Regions from separate parts of the Exiguobacterium sp. H66 genome, predicted to be linked through region 1. Evidence: a T-box and tRNA genes for the amino acid it is inferred to sense, from the RefSeq annotation. Region 1 holds a T-box; the other regions hold tRNA genes.
The links. The T-box of region 1 lies ahead of argS (arginine--tRNA ligase). A T-box ahead of a tRNA ligase gene usually reads a tRNA of that ligase, here a tRNA-Arg.

Region 1 (3,254 bases):
CACGTACTTGACCATAATATTTATTAAAGCTTTGCGCGAGATCGAGGACATAACGGCTGATGATGGATGGTTCACGACGCACGAACGCCCGGTCAATGACTGCCGAGAATTGGTTAAGCATCGAGACGACCCCCCAGGCATAATCGTCAGCACTTCCGTCGAAGGCTGCACCATCATAGCCGCCTTTACGGAGTAACGAGTTGGCACGGGCATTTGTGTACTGAACGTATGGACCCGTCTCCCCTTCGAATTTCAACATCTGCTCGAGATCGAACTCGATATTGTTCATGCGTTCATTTTTAAGGTCATGGAAGATGACTGCGCCGACGCCGACTTGTTGTGCTGTTTGGTCGGCATTCGCAAGGTTCGGATTTTTCTCGGCGATATTTTGTTTTGCGACGTTGATTGCATCTTGAAGGACTTCCTCAAGCAAGACGATCCGCCCTTTACGCGTCGACATCTTTTTGCCATCTTTCATGATAAGCCCGAATGGTACATGGTGCATGCCGTCAACATTATCAAAACCAAGCTTTTTCAAAACTGCAAACAACTGTTTGAAATGGAGCGCTTGTTCTCCGCCGACGACATAAAATGCTTGTTCGAAACGATACGTTTCGAGGCGATAGACAGCCGCTGCCAAGTCGCGTGTCGCGTAAAGCGTCGCGCCATCTTTTTTCTTGATCAGCGCGGGTGGCATACCTTCTGCTTCAAGATCAACGACCATCGCGCCTTCAGACTCGACGAGCAGTTCTTTTTCTTCTAATAAGTCAATGACATGCTGCATTTTGTCATTATAGAAGGCTTCTCCGTTCAGGCTGTCGAACTGTACACCAAGCATGTCGTAAACACGGCTGAATTCGACGAGTGAGACTTCACGGAACCATTTCCAAAGAACGGTTGCCTGTTCGTCACCTTGCTCGAGTTTTTTGAACCAGGCCCGACCTTCATCTTCAAGTTCCGGCTTACTTTCTGCTTCTTCATGGAACCGGACATAGAGTTTCAATAGTTCTTTGATTGGCTCAGCCCGGACATCTTCTTCTTTACCCCACATGTTGTAAGCCACCATCAATTTACCAAACTGCGTGCCCCAATCACCTAAGTGGTTGATCCCAACGACCTCATATCCTTTTTTACGTGAAATTTGGTTTAATGCATTTCCAATGACCGTCGAACGCAAATGTCCCATCGAGAACGGTTTTGCGATGTTTGGTGAAGAGAAGTCAGTGACAATCGTCTTCCCATTCGACTCACTTGATCCGTAGTCCGCTTTTTCGTTTAAGACACGATTGACGATTTCTTGCGAGACGACCTCACGGTTCAAGAAGACGTTGACATATGGTCCGACTGGTTGAACGTTCGCAAAGAGTGGATTATCGATTTTTTCAGCGACATCTACTGCAATCATGTTGGGTGCTTTGCGGAATGCTTTCGCCAACAAGAAGCAAGGGAATGCGAGATCTCCGTGGTCTTCATGTTTCGGTTGTTCAATCAGTTGCTCAATTTGTTCAAGTGTCAATGCGTCTCCGATGACTCCTTGTAAAACTTCAGCATATTGTTGTTTGTAGCTCATTGTATTACCTCCAACAGTTTATTTTTTCCAATAAAAAACGCCCTTTGCGCAACTCGCAAAGAGACGGAATGACCGCGGTACCACTCTTCTTGGTGTCGTTTTCGACACCCACCTTAATTGGGGATAACGGGGTTCCCCCGGCTACGCCTGATCGTTACGATTCGGATAGCGTCTCTGAAGTGCGTTTCACGATTTCTTTGTCCATTCAGGCTTCCACCGTTTCCTGATTCGCTGGCTGACAAGATAAAACCGTTACTTTCTTCGTCATCGACGATTTGATATCTTTCACATTATACGCAATGACTCGATTTCTCTCAACCTTATTTTTTTGTAAATCACTTATCATAATTTCCACAAATCGGGTATAGATACAGAAGGATCGCCACAGAGAGGGGTCTATTCCGCTATGGTTTACTATCGAAAAGTAGCACGTATGAGCTGGATCACTTTAGCACTTACTGTTGTTTTGCTGTTTCTTGCATCGCTTGCCTTTCCCGTCCATATGAACCCAGCGATATCGCTTGGAAATGCAAGTTATCTTCTCATTTTAGTCCTCCTCTTCCAATTCGATAACATCCGCCGTGGTGGGATTTATTATACATTTCAAGAAGGTATTATTTTATTCATTTTTCTTAATTACGGTTTATTGATTGCCGTCATTTTGAGTCAACTCGGCGTCCTGATTTTCCAATTATTTTCGCATAAAAAAGAAATTCGGATAAAACGATTCATCTACCTGTACCCCGTCAACGTCTTATTCGACATCGTCTATATCTCAGTTCCCGCCTCCGCTTACTTGCTACTTGGAGGTCCGACCGGCCCGGGCTTTACTTATACCGAATCACTTATCCCGTTTGTCGGTTATCTGGTGGGTGTCTTTCTTATTTCCTATCTTCAATGCCGATTCGTCAATCGTTTCTTAAACTTAAAGTATGACTGGACCCGCCTCATCCGACTTCAGACACTCGTTTACGGAATCAGTATTTTAAGCGCGCTTCTCGGGATTTGGTTTTATGATGAAAACCCGTTAGTTGCTGCGACTGTCTCGACTTTAATTTTATTCTTATTCAAGCAACTCCTACAACAGCGTGGCGCATCCTTACAAGCTACACACAACGCTAAACGGTTCGACGATGCGAAGGAACGGTTGCTCGTTTCACGCTTTGAACGGGAAGCGATTGAATCCTTACTGATTGATTTACCTCATCTAATTGATTTCTCCGACGGCTGGCTTTCTATTCAGCAGCAACGAAAACAAATCATCTATGACATTCGGACAAAAAAGACAGTTGATGTCTTACCTTTATTTCATACGCTATCAGCGAATGATCTGCGGACTCCGATTCTCTATGGCCTTCGGTTCGACTGGGGAAATGATGTCCAACTCTCGCTTCCCGTCGATCGGCATTCGATGCTCGCGATTCCTTCCATCACAAGTGGAGAAGTCGATGTCTCAATCGTTTTATTTCATCAAATCGCTGATGCTTATGATGAAGCAAAAGCGGATGAAATTTCTCGCCTGCTTCGGACATTTTGCCGCGTACTCGAGCGTTCCCAAGAAAACTTTCAATTGTATGCCGAAAGCCGGACGGATGCCTTGACCGAACTCCCGAACAGTCGTGCTTTTTATGAAGAGGGAGCACGCCAGTTTGCTTCCGAACACTTTCCGCTGTCGATCATCCTG
Region 2 (3,254 bases), on a different contig from region 1:
AAGAGAAAGTCCCACCCTTTTTACGGGGGAAACGTCATGGCTGGATCAATGCGGAATATGCGATGTTACCACGTGCGACGGCGCAACGGACAGCGCGCGAGTCGGTCCGTGGTAAACAGACAGGTCGGACGATGGAAATCCAGCGTTTGATCAGTCGGGCGTTACGTGCTGTCGTCGACTTAGAAAAACTAGGTGAACGAACGGTCTGGATTGATTGTGATGTCATTCAGGCGGATGGCGGAACGAGAACGGCTGCGATCACAGGCGGTTTTCTTGCCCTCGTCCTCGCAGTAGACGGTCTGATTCAAAGCGGGAAACTGACGGATACACCAATCAAAGAAGGAATCGCAGCCGTCTCGATTGGAAAGGTCGGTCAAGAGTTGCTCCTCGATCTCTGTTATGAAGAGGATGCTGCAGCCGATGTTGATTTGAACTTAGTCATGACCTCTTCCGGGAAAATCGTCGAGATGCAGGCGACAGGTGAAGAGGCGACATTTTCGAAACGTGAAATGCTCGATATGCTCGAACTTGGGGAAAAGGGTATTGAAGAACTCCTGCGTGCCGGTCAAGACGCATTAGGTGCTTCGTGGTGGTATGTTGGAGAAGAAGTGGGGGAAAACCGATGAAAATCATCGTCGCGACCCGCAATGCCGGGAAAGTGAAAGAACTCGAAGCGATGCTCGGGAAACTAGGTTATGACGTATCTTCTCTACTGGATTACGAAGCTGCACCTGAGACGGACGAAACGGGTGTAACTTTTGAAGAAAATGCTGAACTGAAAGCGAAAGAAGCAGCTGCTTACTTCGGTCACGCGGTTCTTGCCGACGACTCGGGACTCGAAGTCGACGCGCTCGACGGGGCGCCTGGTGTCTACTCAGCGCGTTTTGCAGGTCTAGAAAAATCAGATGCAGCGAATAATGCATTGTTGCTCGAGAAATTGGGCAATCGATCAATCGAAGAGCGGACAGCGCGCTTCGTCTGTGCATTGTCACTTGCAAAACCTTCTGGGGAGACGTTGACTGTAAGCGGTACGATGGAAGGTCTCATCGGATTCGAAGCGAAAGGTGAGCATGGTTTCGGTTATGATCCTTTGTTCATCGTCCCATCTCGAAATCAAACGGCCGCCGAGTTAACAAAAGATGAGAAAGCGGCGATTAGTCATCGCGGGAATGCGTTGAAAAAACTTGAATTAGCACTGACTACTTTTTTAGGAGAGTGATCAACGATGAAAGCGTTAATCGTTAGTGATAGCCATGGTCTCGAATCGGAACTTCTGACAATCGTCGAACGCCATCCGGAAGCAGAGGTTGCGTATCATTGTGGAGACTCACAGTTGACACGGATGGACGAATCATTATATCCCTATCGTGTCGTTAAAGGGAATTGTGATTATGGTAACGACTTTGCCGATGAGGTACTTGAGCCTTTTGGCGCAGTCAATCTATTATGTGTCCATGGTCATCGTCAAGACGTGAAATACAGCCTCGATCAATTAGTCCATCATGCGGATCAAAAAGCAGCACAGGTCGTGTTGTATGGTCATTCGCACGTGGCGAAAGCGGAACAAAAGGATGGTAAACTCTTCATCAATCCGGGTTCGATTCGTATGCCGCGACACCGTCCTGAAAAAACGTATGCGATTTTGACGCTTGAAGAAGATGCGTATTCCGTTGATTTTTACGATCTGACAGGTGAACAGATTAATGCTTTACATTTAGAAGGCACGCTTTAAGAAAAGATTTTTTGTAATGTGATTGACACGAAAGAATTGTTTTAGTATAGTTTATTCGTGTTGACACGTCCCAATAGCTCAGCTGGATAGAGCAACGCCCTTCTAAGGCGTCGGTCGGGGGTTCGAATCCCTCTTGGGACGCTATAATTAAAATAGAGACTGCCCTTACGAGGGCGGTCTCTTTTTTTTATTATGATTTTCGATTATAATCAAGGTATCATGAACTTAAAAAGGGGATGTGGACAATGAGGAAACGAATCGGTGGAATCCTCCTTCTGACAGTTGCTCTAGCTGGTTGTAGCGAAATAACGAATACGGTCGACGACGCAAAACAACAAGTCGTCGAAGTGAAAAATAATGTTGATTATGCAGCGGAACTACAAACAATTGCGAAAGATACATCACGTGTCACGTCAGAGCTCTCGGCTAAGCTCGATCAAGCAGCGGAGAAGGCACGCGAATCGGCAAATCCAGAACAAACACTGGATCAACAAATGGAAAAGCTGAAAAATGATGAGACGGTTCAAAAATTAGAGAAAGAGCTCGATCAAATCGACGAACGTCTGTCTAGTCTCGACAGTCCGCCGGCCGAACTAAAGAGTTTGAGTGATAAGTTAAAGCAGTATGTCGATCAATCAGAGTCGATGACACGTCTTCTTGAGACGGACGTCTCGCTTGATACGTTGAATCAGCTTGGAGTCGAACAAGGACAACGACTGCAAGACGCAATATCTAGTTGGACGGAACGACTCGATCCCTTCACAAAATAAGAATGATTGGTAGAGGAGGAGAGCGCATGAGTGAATCCCGTTGGATGGAACGACCACTGGAACAGGAACGGATGCGACTCGCACGGATGACGAGGGTCGAGCGAGATGAACGGATGAAGCGACTCGATGACGTGGCGATGAGTGATGACGACATTTTGTATAGGGTATATACGATGCAAGATGCTTTTTCTGAGAGTAAAGAAGAACGAGAACGCTTCATCAAAATGGCGGAATCGTTTTTGACAGTCGAAGGAGTTGAGCAAGTGCTTGCGCTCTTCCTCTTTGAGCATGGACAGGCATACCCGCTTCGTGTCGCGCTTCGGACAGCCTCACCATACTTACCATACGGTCTAGCAGTTAAGTTGGAGGAAGCGGCATCAATGCTTGGACGGCAAACGGAACCAGACAAGGAAGCACGTTCGGACGAATCGTTTTTAACGCGGAAATCGGTCGGGAAGTCGGAAGCGGAATGGATAAACGTTTTTCAAACAGGAACGTACGAACAACAATTCGAGCAGTTACGTGGACTGACGCTTGAAAAGGCGCCTGAATTGAGACGGTATCTTTGCACCTCTTATGCAATCGGCGAGGACGTAAGACAACAAAGTTTGATCGTCCTTCATACGTTATTATTGCAATTAATGACGGACGACTCATGTTTTCCTTTAACGCTTCGAATCGAACGTTTGCAGCTTGACGTGACATTCGATTCCGCCGAGCAGCTACGTAGACGGTTGGAACAACAGCAGGCG
Region 3 (3,254 bases), on a different contig from region 1:
ACGTATTTCGCTGACAGTCGATGCGAAATTTGATGAAGTCTTGACGAAAAAAGCAAAATCAATCGGTGTACCGAAAAGTACACTCGTGACATTCGCAACATCACTCTTCCTTAAGCAATTGCAAGCAGAAGAAGAGCTTTCACCACATGCGAACGGGATTTACACATTGATTCGTGAAAACCACGACATCGTGTCTGATATTACAGATCTCATCGACTAACACAAACGATCCTTTTCAGGTTCGGGACGAACTTTCATGATTCAATGAAGTTCATGCCCGGCGTGAAGAGGATTTTTTTTGAAGACAACAAAAAAACGACCGCTGATGTAAAAACATCAACGGTCGGTCGGGTTAACAGATTAAGCACGTTCCATGACGCGGTCGATGAGACCGTAGTCAGCTGCTGCTTGAGCAGACATGAAGTTATCGCGCTCTGTATCGCGTTCGATGACTTCAAGGGGTTGTCCTGTGTTTTCTGCCATGATTTTGTTTAAGTGTTCACGCATTTTGATGATACGTTCTGCATGAATTTTAATGTCTGACGCTTGTCCTTGTGTGCCGCCGAGCGGTTGGTGAATCATGATCTCAGCGTTTGGAAGGGCAAAACGTTTTCCTTTTGCGCCTGCTTGTAAGAGGAACGCACCCATTGAAGCGGCCATTCCGATACAAATTGTTGAAACTTGTGGTTTGATGAAGTTCATCGTATCGTAAATCGCCATACCCGCCGTAATTGATCCACCCGGGCTGTTGATGTAAAGCGAGATTTCTTTATCTGGATCCTCTGCTGCTAAGAAGAGCAACTGGGCAACGACTGAGTTGGCGACGTTATCGTCAATCGCGCTCCCGAGAAGAATGATACGATCCTTGAGCAAACGTGAATAGATATCGTAAGCACGTTCCCCGCGGTTGGTTTGTTCGATGACTGTTGGAATTAACATAGTCTTTGCCTCCTTATGATGGTATGTAGCTCATATTCGACTTATTCCTATCATAATCCTTTGGTCAATATTGGTCAAAAGATACGATGCGACTTTTATGTATTTTTCCTGAATGGCATTGAATTAAACATATCAATATAGAAAAAAGGCAATACCGCGAACGGCATTGCCTGTAGATTCAAAGATGGTACACCCGGAGAGATTTGAACTCCCGACACCTGGTACCGGAAACCAGTGCTCTATCCCCTGAGCTACGGGTGCATGTTTTTTACTGAACAATTAATAGTATACCGACATTTTTTCAGGAAAGCAATACTCGATTGATAAATTCAACATTTTTTTCGGGCGAAAGATGCTTAAGGAGGACTTTCTAGACGGTCGGAAGATTTTTTTCCTCTATACTATATAGAAGAGTTAAAGATGCAATGGAATGAAGGGAGAACCGACGATGGAACAGCGCCAGGAACAGACGCAACGAATGACGTTATCGACGTCCCAATTGTTTCAGTTGACGATTCTTGAAGAATCATTTGCTGAACTCGAAGAACATGTATACCGAATCATACGCCGGACAAGCGCTTATCGGAATAATCTCAGTAAAACAATCGACATTGATTTTGGCCGCGTCGCAGACCGTGTCGCTTCATTTGAAGCGACGCTTCTTCAGCAAATACGTTTAGAATCGGTCAGACAGGAAATAGGATATATGGCGGAACAACTCATGACGTACTTAGATACGGATGGATTATTGCGGACGACGGATGCGCAACTGGCAACATTGTTAGAGGCGGACGTCAGTCTCGTAAAACAAGCACGACACGTTTTACAACGGTGTGAACCGACGGGAATTGCGGCACGTTCCGCGCATGAATGCCGGTTGTTGCACGCGCTCGAACTAGATGACGCGTTATTGATTGATGTCGCGACGGATTTGAATGAAGGAATTGCTGTCAAACAAGTACTTCAAGACATCGATGATGCAACAGACCGGATACGGATCAAAGCGGCGCTCGATCGGTTACCAAAAGCACCGGTCCTTCCGGAGACGACCGTTCTGACGATTCCGGAAGCAGACATCGAATTCCGTGACGGCGAGTTGACGATCAACTGGTCTGATCTCGAAATCGACCGGAGCTGGGCGGACCTCGAGGAAGCAAGACCGTTCTTGAGTGCATATGAACGGAGACGGACGACGCTTCGGGCGATTCTAGACGTCATCATCGAGCGACAGGTCAATTGGTTTAAAGGAAAGCTCGAGCTCGCGCCACTGACGAAAAAAGAAGTGGCGGAAGTGACGGGGCATCATCCGTCGACGGTTGGACGGGCGATTGCGAACAAAACGGTCAAGACGATTCAGGGCACGATGTTACTCGAAGATTTTTTCGTCTCACGGACGACGACCGGGACGTCGAGTTTCTTAGTTAAGGTCCGGATCGCTCAACTGCTCGAAGCCGCACCTGTTCCGATGAGTGATCAACAATTGACGGACCGTCTCGCAGCGGAGGAGATTACGGTCGCGAGACGAACGGTCGCGAAATATCGGGCAGCCCTTGGTTTGACCCAAGCGGACTTCGAGAGACGAGAGGAAAATCCATGATGCAATCAAAAGAAAACATGCACTTAACACTCTATTCACGTCCGGGTTGTACACTATGTGAGGAAGCCGCCATCTTGCTCGATTTTGTATTAGATGAATTTCCCGAATGGACATTCGAAGAAATCAACATTGACAACGATGCGGCGCTCAGTCTGAAGTACCTCTACGAAATACCGGTTCTCGCACATCAAAACGAAATCTTAAGTCATGGAAAATTTGAGACAGAGGTGGTAAGAAATCGTTTACTTGAAAAAAGATGACGGTCGAGACTTGAAACAAAACCAAGGTACTGTTATGATAGCAATGTACCAAGTGGGACAAGATATGACACGCGGGACGTAAAGTGTCCAGCAATTTGAGAGGAGCGGGAGTTACATGATTCGGCAGTTAGTACAGATCCAAAAGCGAATCGTGCCTGATCTGATTGAAGAAATGCAGACACGTTACGACATTCTTCATTATGTACGCCTGATGCAACCGATCGGACGACGAACACTTGCGACGAGCCTTGGCTTGACGGAACGCGTTCTACGTCGGGAAGTCGACTTCTTAAAAGAACAAGACTTACTGGAAGTTGCGACGCAAGGCATGTCCTTGACGGATGAAGGGCGGACGGTATTACGAAGCATGCACAGTGTGATGGCGGAACTCGCCGGGATCTCCGATATGGCGAAAGCCTTAAAAGAGAAGCTTGGTGTAAAAGACGTCGTCATCGTAC

Region 2: it encodes a tRNA-Arg, which carries the amino acid that the T-box ahead of argS (arginine--tRNA ligase) is inferred to sense. The anticodon was not compared.
Region 3: it encodes a tRNA-Arg, which carries the amino acid that the T-box ahead of argS (arginine--tRNA ligase) is inferred to sense. The anticodon was not compared.

The regions. Positions count from the first base shown of each region.
Region 1 is NZ_JACSMQ010000004.1:208,752-212,005, reverse strand. Features, by position in the region: gene argS (arginine--tRNA ligase) at 1-1,570, opposite strand, end outside; T-box leader at 1,627-1,847, opposite strand; gene KNP88_RS08955 (GGDEF domain-containing protein) at 1,977-3,254, shown strand, end outside.
Region 2 is NZ_JACSMQ010000001.1:585,423-588,676, reverse strand. Features, by position in the region: gene rph (ribonuclease PH) at 1-626, shown strand, start outside; gene KNP88_RS02975 (XTP/dITP diphosphatase) at 623-1,219, shown strand; gene KNP88_RS02970 (metallophosphoesterase family protein) at 1,226-1,732, shown strand; tRNA gene KNP88_RS02965 (tRNA-Arg) at 1,800-1,873, shown strand; gene KNP88_RS02960 (hypothetical protein) at 1,978-2,502, shown strand; gene KNP88_RS02955 (hypothetical protein) at 2,529-3,254, shown strand, end outside.
Region 3 is NZ_JACSMQ010000002.1:287,833-291,086, reverse strand. Features, by position in the region: gene KNP88_RS04820 (hypothetical protein) at 1-220, shown strand, start outside; partial or broken gene clpP (ATP-dependent Clp endopeptidase proteolytic subunit ClpP) at 361-945, opposite strand; tRNA gene KNP88_RS04810 (tRNA-Arg) at 1,125-1,200, opposite strand; gene KNP88_RS04805 (RNA polymerase factor sigma-54) at 1,370-2,536, shown strand; gene KNP88_RS04800 (glutaredoxin family protein) at 2,533-2,796, shown strand; gene KNP88_RS04795 (sugar-binding transcriptional regulator) at 2,915-3,254, shown strand, end outside.